2 regions of the Micromonospora sp. URMC 106 genome follow, and region 2 is predicted to be linked to the other one. Evidence: riboswitches for the same ligand, from Rfam matches in the RefSeq annotation. Region 2 holds a riboswitch; the other holds the start of a gene.
What was found. A riboswitch is a leader RNA that binds a small molecule or an ion and turns the genes downstream of it on or off. The one in region 2 is predicted to bind thiamine pyrophosphate.
Positions count from the first base shown of each region.

Region 1: another riboswitch for thiamine pyrophosphate. It lies ahead of ACSNOB_RS23445 (ECF transporter S component); the one in region 2 lies ahead of thiE (thiamine phosphate synthase).

Region 1 is NZ_JBPQTP010000087.1:6,928-16,451, forward strand. It holds gene ACSNOB_RS23435 (energy-coupling factor transporter transmembrane component T family protein) at 1-477, opposite strand, end outside; gene ACSNOB_RS23440 (ABC transporter ATP-binding protein) at 581-1,996, opposite strand; gene ACSNOB_RS23445 (ECF transporter S component) at 2,114-2,704, opposite strand; TPP riboswitch at 2,777-2,882, opposite strand; gene ACSNOB_RS23450 (permease) at 3,075-4,076, shown strand; gene ACSNOB_RS23455 (TIGR03943 family putative permease subunit) at 4,073-4,819, shown strand; gene ACSNOB_RS23460 (alpha/beta fold hydrolase) at 4,850-5,680, shown strand; gene ACSNOB_RS23465 (sugar isomerase domain-containing protein) at 5,752-6,501, shown strand; gene ACSNOB_RS23470 (DUF6328 family protein) at 6,626-7,129, shown strand; gene ACSNOB_RS23475 (acyl-CoA dehydrogenase family protein) at 7,191-9,314, shown strand; gene ACSNOB_RS23480 (hypothetical protein) at 9,403-9,524, opposite strand, start outside.
Region 2 is NZ_JBPQTP010000068.1:26,666-36,189, reverse strand. It holds gene ACSNOB_RS20625 (thiazole synthase) at 1-7, opposite strand, end outside; gene thiS (sulfur carrier protein ThiS) at 12-212, opposite strand; gene thiO (glycine oxidase ThiO) at 203-1,363, opposite strand; gene thiE (thiamine phosphate synthase) at 1,357-1,983, opposite strand; TPP riboswitch at 1,978-2,086, opposite strand; gene ACSNOB_RS20605 (aldo/keto reductase) at 2,249-3,193, opposite strand; gene ACSNOB_RS20600 (nucleotidyltransferase domain-containing protein) at 3,252-4,049, opposite strand; gene ACSNOB_RS20595 (ABC-F family ATP-binding cassette domain-containing protein) at 4,046-5,725, opposite strand; gene ACSNOB_RS20590 (class I SAM-dependent methyltransferase) at 5,767-6,372, opposite strand; gene ACSNOB_RS20585 (hypothetical protein) at 6,508-7,632, shown strand; gene truA (tRNA pseudouridine(38-40) synthase TruA) at 7,772-8,602, opposite strand; gene rplQ (50S ribosomal protein L17) at 8,671-9,231, opposite strand; gene ACSNOB_RS20570 (DNA-directed RNA polymerase subunit alpha) at 9,266-9,524, opposite strand, start outside.

The DNA of each region.
Region 1 (9,524 bases), on a different contig from region 2:
CAGCCGGAACGCCGCCAGCGCCCCGACGGCGAACCGGGCCGGCGCCCTCGCGTTCTGGATCAGGGCGTCCGCCAGGTCGGTGGGGTCGGTGGTGGCGAACACGATCACGCCGGGCAGCGCCACGGCGAACATGCGCAGCACCAGGCCGAGCGCGGTGAGCAGCACCCCGGAGGTGACCACCGCCGGACCGGCCTCGACCAGCACCCGGCCGGAGCGCTCGGCCGCGAAGAGCACCAGCGTCACCACGACGCCCACCGCGCCGACGAGCAGCGGCCAGGCCCGCCGGGCCAGCACCCGGTAGCGGACCCCGAACAGCGGCAGCACGGCCAGCTCGACCGCGATGGCGATCGCCGGGGCCACCGGGTCCAGGGTGGCGATCAGGACGAACGAGAACACCAGCGCCGCGGCGAGCTTCGCCACCGGGTTGCGCCGGGCCAGCGGCGCGCCCGGCGCGGCGACGGGCTCCAGACTGATCACGGCCGCTCCCGGCGGCCGGGACGGCGGAGGCGTCGGGTCGGCTCCGGGCCCGTCGTGGCCGTCCCCGGGTGACGGCTGGGTCGCGGGGTCGTCCTCGGGCCGGTCACGGGCGGTCCAGGGTGAGGCGCCGGTCCGCCAGGGCGGCCACGAACTCCGGGTCGTGGGTGACGGCGACCAGGCCGTGCCCGGCGTCGCGCAGCTCGGCGAAGAGGTCCACCAGCTCCAGCCAGGTCCGTCGGTCCTGGCCGAAGGTCGGTTCGTCGCAGACGAGCAGGCGTGGCGCGGTAGCCAGCGCCGTCGCCACGCTCAGCCGCCGCGCCTCGCCGCCGGAGAGGGTGTACGGGTTGGCCGCGGCGAGCTTCGTCAGCCGCAGCCGCGACAGCAGGTCGTCCACGGCGGAGCGGACCGCCGCCTCGGGCTGGCCGGTGCGGCGCGGGCCGAGCGCCAGCTCGTCGAAGACGGTGTTGGTGACGAACTGGTGCTCCGGGTCCTGGAAGACCGAGCCGATGCGGCGGGCCAGCGCCGGAGCGCGCCAGCGGTGCGGGGGAGTGCGGGCGTCGGCGCCGGCCAGTGCCGCCGTCGCCGCGACCCGGCCGGCGCCCGGCTTGAGCAGCCCGCCGAGCAGCAGCGCGAGGGTGGACTTCCCGGCCCCGTTCGGGCCGAGCACGGCGAGCGTCTCGCCGGCGCGTACCGCCAGGTCGACGGCGGCCAGCCGGGGCGGCAGGCCGAGCCGGTCGGCGGTGAGCAGCACGTCGCCGGCCGGCGCGGCGGCGTGGCGGGGCGGCACGGGGCGGCCGGGCACCCAGACGCCCTCGGCGGCGAGCGCGTCGCCGTGCGTGCCGAAGACGGCCTCGGGCGTGCCGTCCGCGCGGACGCCGCCCGACGGTTCGAGCACGACCACCCGGTCGACCAGGGGCAGCGCCTCGGCGACCCGGTGCTCGACCAGGATCAGCGTGGTGTCGGCGTCCAGCGCGCCGGCCACCGCCGCCCGGATCAGCGCGGCGCCAGCCGGGTCCAGGTTGGCGGTCGGCTCGTCGAGCAGCAGCAGCCCGGGACGCAGGGCCAGCACCCCGGCCAGGGCGAGGCGTTGCTGCTCCCCGCCGGAGAGGGCGGCGGTGGGCCGGTCCCGCGGGTACGGGAAGCCGACCCGGGCCAGCGCCTCGTCGACGCGGGGCCAGATCTCGTCGGCGGGGACCCCGCGGTTCTCCAGCCCGAACGCCACGTCGTCGCCGCTGCGGGCCATCACGAGCTGGGTCTCCGGATCCTGGAAGACGATGCCGACCCGCTCCCGGCCCTTGCGGGGGTCGAGCCCGTCGATCTCGACGGTGCCCTCCTGCTCGCCCGAGTCCTCCGGCAGCAACCCGGCCAGCGCGGCGAGCAGGGTGCTCTTGCCGGCCCCCGACGGCCCCAGCAGCAGCACCCGCTCACCGGCCTCGACGCGCAGGTCCACCCCGCGCACCGCCCACGCCCGACGACCGGCGTGCCGCCACCCGAACCCCCGCAGCGTCACCGCTCCCATGTTCGGCACGCCCTCTCCCGCCCGTCGACCACGGGGTTGTCGCCGTTCGACGCGGCGTGTGCGGGCGACAACCTCATGGTCAACGCGGTTCCGTCGGGTCGGTTCGGTGGGCGCGGGTCAGATGGCGGCGCGTTCGCGGCCGGCGGGGAAGCGGTCCAGGGCGCCCGTGCCGGCCAGGGCGCGGGTGAGCGCCCACCCGCCGGCGCCGGCGACGACCGTGGCGCTGACGACGGTGAGCAGGGCGTACGGGATCCGGTAGCTGCCGAGCGCGTAGTCGACGTTCCAGACGAAGAAGTCGAACAGCGCCGCGCCCAGGCCGGTCAGCGCGCCGGCGAGCAGCGCGGTGGGCAGCCGGAACGAGCGGTACCGGAACGCGGCGAACGCCACCTCGGCACCGAGCCCCTGGATCAGGCCCTGGACGATGGTGATGCCGCCCCACTCGGAGCCGAGCAGCGCGGAGACCGTCGCGGCCACCGCCTCGCAGAAGAGCGCCGCGCCGGGCTTGCGGACCACCAGGCCGCCGAGCACGGCCGGGACCAGCCACACGCCGTACATGATCGCCTGGCCGGCCGGGAAGAACGCGAACGCCGGGTCGACGGCCCGCCACAGCAGCCCCCAGGCCCAGAAGATGACGCCGAACGCCACCGCGATCACCGCGGCGACGACGACGTCGAGTGTGCGCCACCGGGTGGTCGTGTTGTCTCGCATGATGTGCTCCCAGTCCTGAACGCGAACCAGGAGAAGACGCACGCCGCGCCCGGTGTGCCGGACGTCGACGCGGCTGGAGGTCGACCGAACTCCCTGCGCTGGCATTACCCAGATCAGGTTCGAGGGTCTGCGGGCGGTGCCCGCACTCTCAGCGCTGTGCGCTCCCCTGTCGGATGTGAAGTTGTCGCGCCGACGCTAACACCTTTGAAGATCATCGAGCAAAGTGATCTTTTCGCAGGTCACCCGCGCGTTCGATCGACCCCGTCGATTCCGGCCGGTAGTCTCGGGCGGCCACCGGCACAAGCGGCAGAGGGACACGTACGTGACATCCGAGGTTGACCGCGGGGCGCCCGAGGGCGGGCGGGGGGCGGTGGGCGCGGCCGCGCCGGACATACCGCCGACGGAGCCGGCGGATGGCGGAGCCTGGCGGCTCGGGTCCGTCGAGGCGCTCGCGGGCCTGCTGGTCCTGCTGGTCGTCTTCCGGGAGCCGATCGCCCGCGCACTGTCCGCGCCCCGGCTGCAGACCTGGACCACCGTCTTCGTCTCGGTCATGGTGCAGGCGGTGCCGTTCCTGGTCTTCGGCGTGATCCTCTCCGCGGTGATCGCGGTCTTCGTGCCCCGGTCGTTCTGGGCCCGGGCGCTGCCGCGACACCCCGCGCTCGCGGTGCCGGTGGCGAGCGCGGCCGGCGTGGTGCTCCCCGGCTGCGAGTGCGGTTCGGTGCCGATCGCCGGGTCGCTGATCCGGCGCGGGGTCACCCCGGCCGCGGCGCTGGCCTTCCTGCTCGCCGCCCCGGCGATCAACCCGATCGTGCTCACCGCCACCGCGGTGGCGTTCCCCGACGACCCGGAGATGGTCCTCGGCCGTGGCGTGGCCAGCCTCGTCGTCGCGATGGTCATGGGCTGGCTGTGGCTGCGCCTCGGCCGGGCCGACTGGATCCGGCTGCCCCGCCGGCCCGAGCTGGACGACGGCTCGCGCGGGCGGGCGTTCTGGGCGGCGGTCCGGCACGACGTCACGCACGCCGGCGGGTTCCTGGTGATCGGCGCGGCGGCCGCCGCCACGATCAACGTCGTCGTGCCCGAGCGCTGGTTGCAGACCCTCGCCGACGAGCCGGTGCTCTCGGTGCTCGCGCTGGCCGTGCTCGCGGTGCTGCTCTCCCTCTGCTCCGAGGCCGACGCCTTCGTCGCCGCCTCGCTGTCGCAGTTCTCGCTGACCTCCCGACTTGTCTTCCTGGTGGTGGGGCCGATGGTCGACCTCAAGCTCATCGCGATGCAGGCCGGCGTCTTCGGCCGGCGGTTCGCGCTGCGGTTCGCCCCCGCCACCCTCGCGGTGGCCGTGGCGGTCGCCGCCGCGACCGGGGCGGTGCTGCTGTGAACCGGCAGGCGCAGGCCGTCGTCCTGCTGCTGCTCGGGGGCGCGGTGGTCCGGGCCAGCCTCACCGACCTGCACCTGCGCTACGTCAAGGAGGGGCTGCGTCCCTTCCTCGTCGCCGCGGGCCTGCTGCTGGTGGTCGCCGCGGTCATGACCCTCTGGTACGAGCTGCGCCCGCTCCTGCGGCGCACCGGCCTGCCCCCGTCGGCCGACGGGCACGACGCCGACCACGACGGGCACGGCCACCACGAGCCACGGGTGGGCTGGCTGCTGATCCTGCCGGTGCTGGGCCTGCTCCTGGTCGCCCCGCCCGCCCTCGGCTCGTACGCGGCAGGGCAGGCCGGCACCGCGCTCTCCGCCCGGCAGCAACCCTCCGACTACCCGCCCCTGCCCGACGGCGACCCGGCGCAGGTCACCGTGCTCGACTACGCCTCCCGGGCGCTGTTCGACCGGGGCGCCTCCATCGGGCAGCGCCGGGTCCGGCTGACCGGCTTCGTCACCACCGGCCCCGACGGTCGGCCGCTGCTGGCCCGCATCGTGCTCTCCTGCTGCGCCGCCGACGGGCGGCCGGTCAAGCTGGGCCTGACCGGCGCCGTGCCCGAGGGGCTCGCCGACGACACCTGGATCGAGGTGACCGGCCGCTACAGCGACCGGATCGCCCGGGACCCGGTCAACGACGCCGAGATCCCGTACCTGGACGTGGAGTCCTGGCGGCAGGTGCCCGTGCCCCGACGTCAGTACGAGTGACCCGCGCCCGCCCTGGGTAGGCTGGCGATCATGCGGATCGACGCCCGGGGGCTCACGTTCGACGTACGCGTCGGCGGTCCGGAGGGCGGCGCGCCCGTCCTGCTGCTGCACGGCTTCCCGCAGCACAGCGGGGAGTGGGACGACGTGGTCCCGACCCTGCACGCCGCCGGCCTGCGCACGTACGCGCTCGACCAGCGCGGCTACTCGCCCGGCGCGCGGCCCGAGGCGGTCGAGGCGTACCGGATGCCGGAGCTGGTGGCCGACGCGGTGGCCGTGCTGGACGCGCTGGGCGTCGACGCGGCGCACCTGGTGGGGCACGACTGGGGCGCGATGGTGGCCTGGGACCTGGCCGCCCGGCACCCGCAGCGGGTCCGCACGCTGACCGCGGTCTCCGTGCCGCACCCCGCCGCGATGGCGCACGCGCTGGCCGAGGATCCGGGGCAGAAGGCCCGCTCGGCGTACATCGCGCTGTTCCGCAAGCCGGGCACGGCGGAGAAGGCACTGCTGGCGCTGGGCGCGACGGGGCTGCGCCGGATGCTGCACGGCGTCGGCGGCGACGGGCGGGTGGCCGCGTACGCCGACCCGATGCGCGAGCCCGGCGCGCTGACGGCCGCCCTGAACTGGTACCGGGCGATGTCCCGCCGGGACATGGCGGCCACCGGGCCCGTGCCGGTGCCGACCACCTTCGTGTGGAGCGACCGCGACATCGCGATCGGCCGGAGCGCCGCCGAGGCGTGCGCCGCGCACGTGGGCGCCGACTACCGTTTCGTCGAGCTGCCCGGGGTGAGCCACTGGATCCCCGACGAGGCGCCCGCGAAGCTGGCCGAGGCGATCCTGGCCCGGGTGCGGCCCCCGGCCTGACGGCGGGGCGCCGCCCGGCGCCGGAGGCGGCCGGGCGTCCTGGACGGACGGACGACATGGACGGAGGAGACATGACGGTGAGCGCCGAGGACTACCTGGCCGTGGTGACCGACACGATGCGCCGGGTGGCCACGAGCCAACGGGAGGCGGTGGGGCGGGCCGCCGACCTGATCGCCGAGGCGGTGCGTGCCGACGGGGTGGTCCACGCCTTCGGCACCGGCCACTCGGAGGCGCTGGCGATGGAGATCGCCGGCCGGGCCGGCGGGCTGGTGCCGACCAACCGGATCGCCCTGCGGGATCTCGTGCTGGTCGGCGGCGCGCCGGCCGACGTGCTCGGGCCGCTGCTGGAGCGCGATCCGTCGGTGGCCCACCGCCTCTACGAGCTGGCCCCGGTCGGCCCCCGGGACGTCTTCGTGCTGGCCTCGAACTCCGGCGTCAACGGCGCGATGGTGGAGTTCGCGTCCCTGGTGAAGGCGAAGGGGCACGGGCTGGTCGCGATCACGTCGGCGCAGCACTCCGGGCAGATGACCTCGCGCCACCCGTCGGGCCGCAAGCTCGCCGACTTCGCCGACGTGGTGCTCGACAACGGCGCCCCGTACGGCGACGCGACGCTGCCGCTGCCCGGGGGCGGCGCGGTCGGCGCGGTCTCCTCCATCACGGCGGCGCTGCTGGCGCAGCAGATCACGGTCGAGGTGGTGGCGCGGCTGCTGGCCGCGGGGGAGCGGCCCCCGGTCTACCTGTCGGCCAACATCGCCGGCGGCGACGAGCACAACAACGCCCTGGAGGCCCGGTACGCCGGCCGGATCCGCCGCGGCTCCTGACGGCGCCGTACCGGGGCGCCTCCACCGGGAACACGAGCCGGTTTCGTGGCTCCGTCGGTGGGGCATCAGCGTTGCTGCCGACGGGCCCACCCCGTCGGCAGTACCGTCTGACCGGAGGTAGCCCGTGTCCAAGGAAACCGAGCGGCAACGCTGGCAGCGCAACTTCGCGGACCTGTTGCAGGAGTTGCGGGTCGCCCAGACGGGTGTGCAGATCCTCTTCGCCTTCCTGCTCACCCTGCCGTTCAGCAACGGTTTCACGCGCACGAGCGGCTTCCAGAAGGACGTCTACATCGTCGCGCTGCTGTCGGCGGCCGCCGCGACCGCGATGATCATCTCCCCGGTGGCGTTCCACCGGGCGCTGTTCCGCCAGGGCCGCAAGCCGGAGCTGGTCCGCTTCGCCCACCGGATGGCCAGCGGCGGCCTCGCCTTCATGCTGATCTCGATGGTCAGCGCGGTGCTCCTGATCACCGACTTCGTGCTGGACCGGGGTGTCGCCCTGGTGCTCAGCGGCATCACCGGGCTCTGGTTCCTCACCTTCTGGGTGTTCCTGCCGTTCGCCCGGCGCAACTGGGGCGAGGACGACGTCGACGACGAGGACGACGACCGGGCGAGCCTTCCCGGCGACTGACGCGCGCCGACGAAACTCGATCTTTACCGAGCGCTACCCCTGGGTAACACCCGGGGGTAGCGTGCTGTTTGTCGAGCACGTTGACGCAGCCGGACCGAGGTTCGAGGGGGCAGCCGTGACCACGACGCACAACAGCCGACCCACGCCGGACGGTTCCGGCGCCGACCAGCCCGCACCGACCGCCACCGGGGGCACGTCGACGGCCGGCGGGGAGCAGCCCCAGCCCGCACCGGCCGCGACCGGGGGCGCCTCGACGCCGGGCGCCGCCGGGCCGCTGCCGAAGGAGGCGGGGCAGGTCTCCGAGAAGGAGGCGCGCCAGGTCGCCGAGGCGGCCCGCGAGTCCTCGTGGGACCGGCCCAGCTTCGGCAAGGAGCTCTTCCTCGGCCGCTTCCGCCTCGACCTCATCCACCCCTGGCCGCGGTCCGACGCGGCGGACGTCGCCCGGGCCGACGAGTTCCTCGGCCGGTTCCGCGAGTTCCTCACCTCCGAGGTGGACGGCGCGGCGATCGAGCGGGACGCGTCCATCCCGGACGAGGTGTTCCACGGCCTCGCCCGGCTCGGCGCGTTCGGCATGAAGATCGACCGGTCGTACGGCGGGCTCGGGCTGAGCAACCTGCACTACTGCCGGGCGCTCATGCTGGCCGGCTCGGTCAGCCCGGCGATCGGCGCGCTGCTGTCGGCGCACCAGTCCATCGGTGTGCCGCAGCCGCTGAAGATGTTCGGCACCGCCGAGCAGAAGCAGCGCTTCCTGCCCCGGCTCGCCGCCGGCGAGGTGTCCGCGTTCCTGCTCACCGAGCCGGACGTCGGCTCCGACCCGGCCCGCCTGGCGACCACCGCCGAACCGACGCCCGACGGCACCGGCTACCGGCTCAACGGGGTGAAGCTCTGGGCCACCAACGGCACGGTCGCCACCCTGCTGGTGGTGATGGCCCGGGTCCCCGGCGGCGAGGGGCGGCGCGGCGGCATCACCGCCTTCGTCGTCGAGGGCGACAGCGAGGGCATCACGGTCGAACGGCGCAACGCCTTCGTCGGCCTGCGCGGCCTGGAGAACAGCCTCACCCGCTTCCACGACGTCTTCGTGCCGAAGGAGAACGTCATCGGCGGCGAGGGCAAGGGCCTGAAGATCGCGCTGACCACCCTCAACACGGGGCGGCTGTCGCTGCCGGCCATGTGCGTGGGCGCCGGCAAGTGGGCGTTGCACGTGGCCCGGGAGTGGTCCGCCGACCGGGTGCAGTGGGGCCGGCCCGTGGGCGAGCACGAGGCGGTGGCCCAGAAGCTCTCCTTCATCGCCGCGACGACGTACGGCATGGAGACCATGCTCGACCTCTGCTGCCTGCTGGCCGACGACGACCGCAACGACATCCGGATCGAGGCGGCGCTGGTCAAGCTCTACGCCAGCGAGATGGCCTGGAAGATCGCCGACGAGCTGATCCAGATCCGGGGCGGCCGCGGCTACGAGACGGCCGACTCGCTGGCGGCGCGGGGCGAGCGCCCGGCCGCCGTCGAGCAGATGCTGCGCGACCTGCGGATCAACCGCATCTTCGAGGGCTCGACCGAGATCATGCACCTGCTGATCGCCCGCGAGGCCGTCGACGCGCACCTGTCGGTCGCCGGCGACATCATCGACCCGGAGGCCGGGCTCGGCCGCAAGGCGCGCGCCGGCGCGCGGGCCGGCGCGTTCTACGCGAAGTGGCTGCCCACCCTGGCCGTCGGCAAGGGCCAGCGCCCGTCGGCGTACGCCGAGTTCGGCCCGCTCGCCGGCCACCTGCGGCAGGTGGAGCGCGCCTCGCGCAAGCTGGCTCGGTCGACGTTCTACGCGATGTCCCGGTGGCAGGGGAAGATGGAGCGCAAGCAGGCGTTCCTCGGCCGGGTGGTGGACATCGGCGCGGAGCTGTTCGCGATGTCGGCGGTCTGCGTGCGTGCCTACGCCGAGCGGGACACCCGGCCGGAGAACGTCGAGCTGGCCGACCTGTTCTGCCGGCAGGCCCGGGTCCGGGTCGACGCGCTCTTCACCGCCCTGTGGGACAACACCGACTCGGTCGACGTGGCCGCCGCGAGGCGGATCCTCGACGGGCGCTACGTGGGCCTGGAGGACGGCGTCATCACCCCGGCCGACGACCTGCCGTGGGTGGCGCGTTGGTCGCCCGGCCCGTCCACCACCGCCGACGTCCGCCGCCGGGTGTAGGGAGAAGGCGTCCTCCGCACCGGAAGGGGGCCCGCGGCGTGCCGCCCGGCCCGCCCGGGACCGGGCCGGCTCGCGCCGGCCCGGCGGGTCAGTGGGCGATCGCCCAGGCCAGGATCGCCGCGAGGAGCAACCCGTTGAGCACGGCCAGCCCCAGGTAGGCCGCCGGGGGAATCTTGCGGCCCTTGCGGACGAAGTTGACCAGGACGGCGG
Region 2 (9,524 bases):
AGTTCACCGCGTCACCCGCCCTGGGCGGCGCTGAGCACCTCGACCCGGTCGCCGTCGCGCAGCACGGTCGCCGGCCAGCCCGTGCGCGGCACGACCTCCCCGTTGACCGCGACGGCGAGGCCGCGCTGCTGGTCGGTGACCGCGCGGACCAGGTCCGCCACCGTCGAGCCGTCGGGCAGGCTGCGCCCGGCGCCGTTCACCGTCAGTTCCACGTGTGCTCCTCCTCGGGTGCGGACGCTCCGGGCCCGGTCCGACCGTCGACGGCCGGGACCGCCGTCGCGACGGTGGCTGCCGGCGCGAACCGGTCCGGGGTGAAGGGGGCGAGCAGCGGGTCCGCCGCCCCCGTGACGACCAGGTCGGCGATCAGGTCGGCGGTGACGGGGGTGAGCACGATGCCGTGCCGGTGGTGCCCGGTCGCGGCGAGCACGCCCGGCCGGTCCGGCAGCGGGCCGAGGATCGGGGCGTTGTCCGGGGTGCCCGGGCGCAGGCCGGCGAGCGCCTCGATGAGGTCGTACTCCGCCAGCTCCGGCAGCAGGTCGACGGCGGCGCGGAGCAGGCGCAGCACCGCCCCGGCGGAGACGTCGGTGTCGGCGCGCTCCTCCACGGTCGCGCCCACCACCACCTCCCCGTCGTGGCGAGGGACGAGATAGACGTGCTCGCCGTCGGCGTACCCCCGGATGACGTGCCGGAAGCCCGGCGCGACGCCGCCGGGCGCGCGGAGCCGCAGCACCTGGCCCTTCACCGGCCGCACCGGCAACCCGGTCAGGGCCGCCGCGCCGCAGCCGGCCGCGACCACCGTGACGCGGGCGTCCACGTCGGACAGCCGGCGCACGGCCGTCGGCACCAGCGCGGCGCCGGCCCGCTCGGCGGCCACCCGCAGCGCCGGCACCAGCCGACGCGGGTCGACCTGGTGGTCGGTGGCGGCGAGCGCGCCGCCGCGCACCCGGGGCGCCAGCGCCGGCTCGCGGTCCCGCAGCGCCGATGGGCGCAGCGGCGTCACCGGCAGTCCGAGCCCCTGCTGGTACGCCCACAGCCGCCGCGCCTCGGCCAGGTCGTCGGCGGTGAGCCCGACCATCAGGGTGCCCTCGGTCCGATAGCCGATGTCCGCGCCGGTGGCGGCGGTCAGCTCGGCGGCGAAGGCCGGCCAGCGGGCGGCGGAGGCGGTCAGCAGCCCGGTCAGCTCGTGCTCACCGAAGTACGCCTCGGCGACCGGGGCGAGCATCCCGGCGGCGACGTGGGACGCGCCGGAACCGGGGGCGGGGTCGTGCACGACGACGCGGAGCCCGCGCGCCGCGCAGCGCCAGGCGATGCCCAACCCGACCGGTCCCGCCCCCACCACGGCGACGTCCGGTCGGCTCAGCACCCCAGCGCTCCCAGCAGCTCCGCCGTCGCCCGGGCCGGATCGGCCGCCCCGGACAGCGCCCCCACCACCGCCACCCCGTACGCCCCGGCGGCCAGCAGCGCGGGCGCGTTCGCCGCGGTCACCCCACCGATCGCGATGACCGGCACGGCCACCGCGTCGGCGACGGCGCGTACCCCGGCCGGGCCGATCGGCGCCGGCAGGCCGGTCTTGGTGTCGGTGGCGTGGCAGGGGCCCACGCCCAGGTAGCTGGCCCCGGCGGCGACCGCCTCGGCGGCCGTCCCCGGATCGCGGGCGGTGGCCCCGAGCACGGCGGCGGGGCCGAGCACCCGGCGGGCAGCCCCGACCGGCAGGTCGTCCGCGCCGACGTGCCCGCCGGCGGCGCCCACCGCCAGCGCCACGTGCAGCCGGTCGTTGACCAGGCAGGTGGCGTCGTACCGGGCGCAGAGCGCGAGCGCCCGGCGGGCCAGGTCGTACGCCTCCCGGTCGGTCGCGTCGTCGGTGACGCGGACCTGCACGACCAGCTCGGCGCGGGCCACCGGCAGGGCGGCCCGCAGCACGGTCAGCGGATCCCGCCCGGGTCGGGTGTCGGTGATGAGATGCAGTCGCCCCAGGGACGGCACGGCAACACTCCTCCCTGCGCCGGCATTACCCGGATCAGGTTCGACGGTCGGGGGCTCTCAGCCCCCCTCTCAGCCCGGTGCACCGGGCTCCCGTGGGTCACTTGCGCGTGTCACCGTACGACGGATCGCCGGATCCGCCAAGGGCGGGACGCGGATTTCACACCGAGCGTCCGATCCCGACGGCCGGGGCGGTGGGTGAGGGCCCGGTTACGTCATGCTGTCGGGATGCCCTCCGCCACACGTGTCGGGGCCGTGCCGGCGTGGCTCAGAGGATGACGCGCAGGGCGTCGAGATCCTCGTCGGTGGGCTGCCAGGCGCCCGCCTCCGCGTTGGCCCGCACCTGCTCGGGCGTGGTGGCGCCGGCGATCACCGACGTCACCGCCGGCTGGGCGGCAAGCCCGCCGATCGCCACCTGGAGCATCGACAGCCCCCGCTCGGCCGCGTACGCCTCGATCGCCTCGATGGTGTCCCAGTCGGCGGCGGCGAGGCGCTGGGCGTAGCGGCCGCCACCGGCGAGCCGGCTGCCGGCCGGCGGGGCCTGGTCGCGCCTGTACTTGCCGGTGAGCAGCCCGTTGGCCAGCGGGAAGAACGGCAGCATGCCGAGGCCGAACCGCTCGCAGGCGGGGATGACCTCGGTCTCGACCGAGCGTTCCAGCAGGCTGTAGTGGTTCTGCGCGCTGATGAACCGGGACCGGCCGTTGGACGACGCCACCCAGTCCGCGTCGGCGATCTGCCAGCCGGCGAAGTTGGAGTTGCCCAGGTAGCGCACCTTGCCGGCGCGGACCAGGTCGTCGAGCGCGGCGAGCGTCTCGTCGATCGGGGTGCCGGGATCGGGCTCGTGCATCTGGTACAGGTCGATGTGGTCGGTGCCGAGCCGGCGCAGCGACGCCTCCACGGCCCGGGCGATGTAGCGCCGTGCGCCCCGGGCGCCGAAGTCCGGGCCGTTGAGCCCGTGCATGTCCATGCCGAACTTGGTGGCCACCACCACGTCGTCGCGCCGGCCCTTGAGCGCCTGGCCCAGCAGTTCCTCGGAGCCGCCCTGCGGCTCGCCGTAGATGTCGGCGGTGTCGAAGAAGTTGATCCCGGCGTCGAGCGCGGCGTCGACCACCGCCCGGGTGCCGTCGAGGTCGAGCTTGCGGCCGAAGTTGTTGCAGCCGATGCCGACCACGGACACCACGAGCCCGGAGTCGCCCAGCCGGCGATAGGTCATCTCAGTCACGAGATCAACCCTATGCCGGCCGGCCCGGCCCGCGCCGCGTACCTCGGGTTCAGTCGAGCACGTCGGCGACGAGTCGACGGGCGGCGGAGAGCGTGGCGGCGAGTTCGTCCGGGGTGTGCCCGACAGCGCCGAGCAGCGCGTGTGACCGCCGGGCGAAATCGGGCGGGGCGCCCGGCAGCCGCCCGGCGGACGCGATCATGCCCTTCTCGTTGACCAGCCACCGCCCGGCCCGGGCGTGCAGCACCTGGGCGAGTACGCCGACCACCCGGAACAGGCAGCCGGCCACGTACCCGCTGTCGCCGGCCACCACCGCCTTGGCCGCGCCGTCGACCAGGAACCGGGCCTCCCACCCGCCGGCCGTCAGGGCGTCGGCCAGGGCGGGCGGGTACGCGCGGGTCTCCTCCCGCAACGCGGTCAGCTCGCCCGTCGGGTCGCCGAGCACGCGGCAGAGCGCCACCTCGCCGGCGTACGCGGTCGAGTAGAACCCGAGCGGGTGCCCGGCCTGCACGCCGACCTCGTAGCGACCGGCCCGGCAGTCGGCCCAGATCCGGTGCACCCGGTCGAGGTCGCGGTAGATCCAGTCGACCGCCGCCCCGCCGACGCGCAGCCACCCGCCGCCGTCGACCCACGGCCCCCAGCCGCCGGGCGGGGTCAGCTCGACCTCCTCGTCGGCGACCGAGGCGGCGACGGCGCGCAGCCCCGGCACGTCCAGCTCGCCCCGGTAGTAGAGGCCGAGGTCCCAGTCGGAGTCGGGCCGGTGCTCGCCCCGGGCCCGGCTGCCGCCGAGGGCGACGGCGACGACCCCGCCGACCGCGCAGAGGCGGTCGGCCAGGTCGGCGGGGATCACGCCACGTCCCAGACCGGCTCCGGGGTCTCCACCACCTCGTTGTCGCCCCGGAAGAGCACGAACCGGTCGAAGGAGCGGGTGAACCAGCGGTCGTGGGTCACCGCGACCACGGTGCCCTCGAACGCGGTCAGCCCGGCCTCCAGCGCCTCGGCCGAGGCGAGGTCGAGGTTGTCGGTGGGCTCGTCGAGCAGCAGCAGCGTCGCGCCGGACAGCTCCAGCAGCAGCACCAGGAAGCGTGCCTGCTGCCCGCCGGATAGGGTGCCGAAGCGCTGGTCGCCCTGCCCGGCCAGCTCGTAGCGGCTCAGCGCCGCCATCGCCGCGTGCCGGTCCATGCCGGCCCGGTGTTCGTCGCCCCGCCAGAGGATCTCGACGAGCGTCTTCGCCATCAGCTCCGGCCGGTCGTGGGTCTGCGAGAAGTGTCCCGGGCGCACCCGCGCGCCGAGCCGGGCCACCCCGCCGTGCGCGACCGGCGCGAGCGCCGCCGCGCCGTCGACCGGGCCGTTGGCCGGGTCCGGGTCGGTGCCGCCCCGGGCCAGCAGCCGGAGGAAGTGCGACTTGCCCGTCCCGTTGGCGCCGAGCACCGCCACCCGGTCGCCGTACCAGATCTCCAGGTCGAACGGGTAGGTCAGGCCGTCGAGCTCCAGTTGCTCGCAGACGACCGCGCGCTTGCCGGTCCGCCCGCCGGTCAGCCGCATCCGGATGTCCTGGTCCTTCGGGGGTACGGGCGGCGGCCCGGCCTCCTCGAACTTGCGCAGCCGGGTCTGCGCGGCCTGGTAGCGCGACGCCATCCCGTCGTTGTACGCGGCCTTCTGCTTGTACATCAGCATCAGCTCGCGCAGCTTCTGGTGCTCCTCGTCCCAGCGCCGGCGCAGCTCGTCGAGGCGGGCGTGCCGGGCCACCCGCGCCTCGTGCCAGCTCGCGAAGCCGCCGGGGTGCACCCAGGCGCTGCCGCCCTCCACGGCGACCACCCGGTCGGCGGTGTGCGCCAGCAGCTCCCGGTCGTGCGAGACGTAGAGCACCGACTTGCCGGACTCGCGCAGCCGGCCCTCCAGCCAGCGCTTGCCGGGCACGTCGAGGAAGTTGTCCGGCTCGTCGAGGAGCAGCACCTCGTCGGGGCCGCGCAGCAGCAGTTCGAGGGCGAAGCGTTTCTGCTGACCGCCGGAGAGGGTCCGGACGGGGCGTTCCCGGGCGGCGTCCCAGGGCAGGTCGAGCACGATGGTGGCGACGGTGTCGAAGAGCACCTCCGCGTCGTACCCGCCGGTCTCGCCCCAGGCCGCGAGCGCGTCCGCGTACGCCAGCTGGGCCTTGCCGGCGGCGGTGCTGTACTTGCCGCGCACCTCGGCCGCCCGCATGGCCGCCTCGGTCTCGGCGAGCCGGCGCCCGGCGTCGCGCAGCGCCGGCGGGGCCAGCGACAGCGCCAGGTCCGCCAGCGTGGACTCGTCGCCGATCATGCCGATGAACTGGCGCATCACGCCCAGCCCCCCGGCCCGGGCGATCGCGCCGGTCTTCACCGGCAGGTCGCCGGCGACCATCCGCAGCAGTGTCGTCTTGCCGGCGCCGTTGGGCCCGACCAGGGCCACCTTGGCGCCCTCCCCGACCCGGAACGACACGTCGGTGAAGAGTTCCCGGCCGTCGGGGAGGATGTGCCCGACCCCTGCCACGTCCACGTATCCCACGCGGGCATCCTGCCCGAGCACCCGCCGGGTGGCCCAACCATTTACCGGGTCACGCGCAGCACCCGGTAGCCCTTCTGGCTGGCGTGCCGCCCGACCTGGCAACCCTGCTCGACCAGCCAGCGGTGCAGCGAGTCGCCGCCCAGGTGGCGGGCGACGACCAGCCAGGCGACCCCGTCCGGGGCGAGCCGGGGCAGCCAGCGCAGCAGCATCCGGTGCAGCTCGTCCTTGCCGACCCGGATCGGCGGGTTGGACCAGAGCTGGGCGAACGTCACGTCGGCGGGCACGTCGTCCGGTGCGGCGACCCGCACCCGGTCGGCCGCGCCGACCCGTGCCGCGTTGGCCGCGGTCAGCTCGCGGGCCCGCTCGTTGACGTCGACGGCCCAAACGGTCGCCGTGGGCGCCGAGGTGGCCAGCACGCAGGTGATCGGCCCGAAGCCGCAGCCGAGGTCGAGCAGGGCGCCGGTGGTGCCGGCGGGCGGCAGCTCCGCCTTGCGCAGCAGGACCGCCGTGCCGGGGTCGAGGCGCGCGGCGGAGAAGACGCCGCCGGACGAGGCGAGGGTGTAGTCGCGGCCGGCGACGGAGAACTCGACCTCGCGCGGGTGGGCGGCCGTCGCGGGCTCAGCGGTGAAGTAGTGGTCGCCGGTCACGCCGGCAATTCTCGCACCGCCGTCGCCGCCGTCCGGTCGGGGTCCGGGGGACGGCCCAGCACGACACGAAACAGCTAAGCCCACAATTTTCCATTATTACCCCCTAAAGGGACAATGGCTCCTACTCTGGGCGTCATGGTGTATCGGTACGAGTCCGATGAGGACGCATACATGGAGTACCCGGAGCCCGGGTCCGACCGGTCGGTGCTCGGTGCCGGTCCGCCGCCCCCGGCCGGCCCCTCCCCGTCCCGCTTCCCGACGCCGTCGCTGCCCCGGGCCAACCAGGTCGCGCTGCCTTCCGCCGGGCCGGAACCGGTCCGCGCCGCCGCCCCGGTGCCGTCCCCGCCGCACGCGCAGGCGTCCCCCACGCCGTACGAACAGGTGCCGCCGGCACCGGCCGCACAGCTGCCGCCACCGGTCGAGCCGCCCCTGGCGGTCGAGACACCCGCGCCGGCCGGACGGCCCGTGCCACAGCGCGGCGGCGGCCGGCTGTGGCAGGTGCTGGTCGGCGGCGCGGCCGTGCTCGTGCTGCTCGCGCTCTGCGGCCTCGGCGCCGCCGCCCTGCTCGACGAGCGCGACAAGACGCCGCAGGCCACGCCCACCGGGCAGCCGGAGGTCGCCGAGTCGGCCGAGGCCGGGGCGCACGACCTGGACTCCCGGGACACCGACCAGGCGCCGCTGACGGCCAAGGAACTCTTCCCGGGCAAGCAGCTCGTCGTCGCCGACGGGCAGCCCGCCTACCAGGTGCTCAAGACCCACTCCAGCGCCAGTTGCGCGGTGGCGGCCACCGGGGAGGTCGCCGACCTGCTGGACCGCCTCGGCTGCAACCAGGTGGTCCGCGCCACGCTGCGGACGCCCGACGGCGACCTCCTGGTCACCACCGGCCTGTTCAACCTCACCGACCGGGCCAACGCCGAACGCGCCCGGGACCGGATCCGGCAGCTGCTCGACGAGCGGGAGGGCCGGTTCCGGGGCATGGCCGCCGACGACGACACCGAGGCGATCGCCACCGCGCCGGCCCGGGTCGGCTGGCAGGTGCGCGGCCACTACCTCGCGTACGCGGTGGTCGCCCGCAGCGACGGCGAGACCATCCGGTCCGGCGACACGAAGGCCCGCGAGGTCCTCTTCGACATGATCGAGCTGCACCTGAACCGGGGTGTGCTGGAGCGCCGCGCCGACGGCGGGACGGCCGGCCAGCCGACCGACGAGGGCGCGGACCGCACCGGCACACAGGACGGCGGGGATCTGCCGGGCGAGTGACGGCACCTCCGGTGTGGACGGGTGCGCGGGCCACGGGGCCGCGCACCCGTTCCGCGCGGCCCCACCGACGCCGGCACCCGCCCAGGTCGATCCGGGCCCCGCAGCAGGTCCCGCGCCCGGTCGTGCGCCGTCCCGGCGGTCAGCCCTCCAGGGGTACGCGCAGCCGCCGGGTCGCCTCGGCGCGGCGGGCGTACTCGGCCGGGTCGTCCGGGTAGCCCACGGCGACCAGGGTCAGCCCGTGCGCCGGCGCCACGGTCACCTCGCTGGCGCGATCCCGGCGGGTGAGCAGGCTGCCCGGCCACTCGACGGGCCGGCGCCCGTCCCCGGCGACCAGCATCGCGCCGACCAGGCTGCGCACCATCGCCTGGCAGAACGCGTCGGCCTGCACGGTCGCGACGAGGATGCCGTCCGGGTCCCGCCGCCAGTCCAGCCGGGTCACCTCCCGCAGCGTGGTGGCGTTCTCCTTGCGCCGGCAGTACGCGGCGAAGTCGTGCTCCCCCACCAGTCCCGCCGCGGCGGCGTTCAGCGCGTCCAGGTCGAGCGGCTTCGGCCAGGCCAGCACCTCGTGCCGGCGCAACGGCTCGGCGCCCCACGGCGCGTCGGTCACCCGGTACTCGTAGCGGCGGAAGGTGGCGGAGAACCGGGCGTCGAAGTCGGCGGGCACCTCGGCCATCGCCCGCACCCGCACGTCGGTGGGGAGCAGCCGGGCCAGCCGGCGCAGCAGCCGCCCCTCGTGCTCCCGCCACACGGCGGTGGGCAGGTCGACGTGGCACACCTGCCCGGTGGCGTGCACCCCGGCGTCGGTGCGGCCCGCCACGGTCAACCCGGTCGCCGTGCCCGCGCCGAGCACCAGGTCGAGGGTCTCCACGAGCACCCCGGCGACCGTGCGCCGGGTCGGCTGGGCGGCCCAGCCGGAGAAGCCCGACCCGTCGTACGCGACGTCCAGTCGGAGCCGGGTGCGCTCGTCCACTCGTACCTCCGCCTCATGGGTCGGGCCCGGCACCCCGTGAGGGATGCCGGGCCCGACGGTGGCCTGGATCAGGCCTTGTCGTTCTCGCCGGCCTCGTCGCTGTCCTCGCGGGCGGCGGCGGTGTCGCCGGACGCCGACACGGGCGCCTCGGCGTCCTGGTCGCCCGAGTTCGACTTCGGGGTCTCCTCCGCCGGGGCGAGCGCCTCGACCTTGTCCTGCTGCGCGGCCTTGCGGGCCGCGGTCTTCTTGTTCGCCTTCGGCTCGGCGACCTGAAGCTCCTCGACCAGCTCGATGATCGCCATCGGCGCGGCGTCACCCTTGCGCGGACCGGTCTTCACGATCCGGGTGTAGCCACCGTTGCGGTTGGCGTACCGGGGCGCGATCTGGTCGAACAGGGCGTAGACCACGTCCTTGTCCTTGACGACGCCCAGCACCCGCCGGCGGGACGCCAGGTCGCCGCGCTTGGCCTTGGTGATGAGCTGCTCGGCCAGCGGACGCAGCCGCCGGGCCTTCGTCTCGGTGGTCTGGATCTTGCCGTGCTGGAACAGCGCGGTGGCCAGGTTGGCCAGCATGAGCCGTTCGTGCGCGGGGCTGCCGCCGAGGCGGGGGCCCTTGGTGGGCGTGGGCATGCTTGGTGCTCCTCAGGTGTGGCGGCAGCGCGGACTAGAGCTGCTCGGTCTCGCGGTAGTCGTCGGTGTCGTAGTCGGCCTCGCCGAAGGCGTCCACGACGTGCGCCGGGTCGAAGTTCGGAGCCGAGTCCTTCAGCCCGAGACCCATCCCGGCGAGCTTCATCTTGACCTCGTCGATCGACTTCTGGCCGAAGTTGCGGATGTCGAGGAGGTCGGCCTCGGTACGCCCGATGAGCTCACCAACGGAGTTGATGCCCTCGCGCTTGAGGCAGTTGTAGGAGCGGACGGTCAGG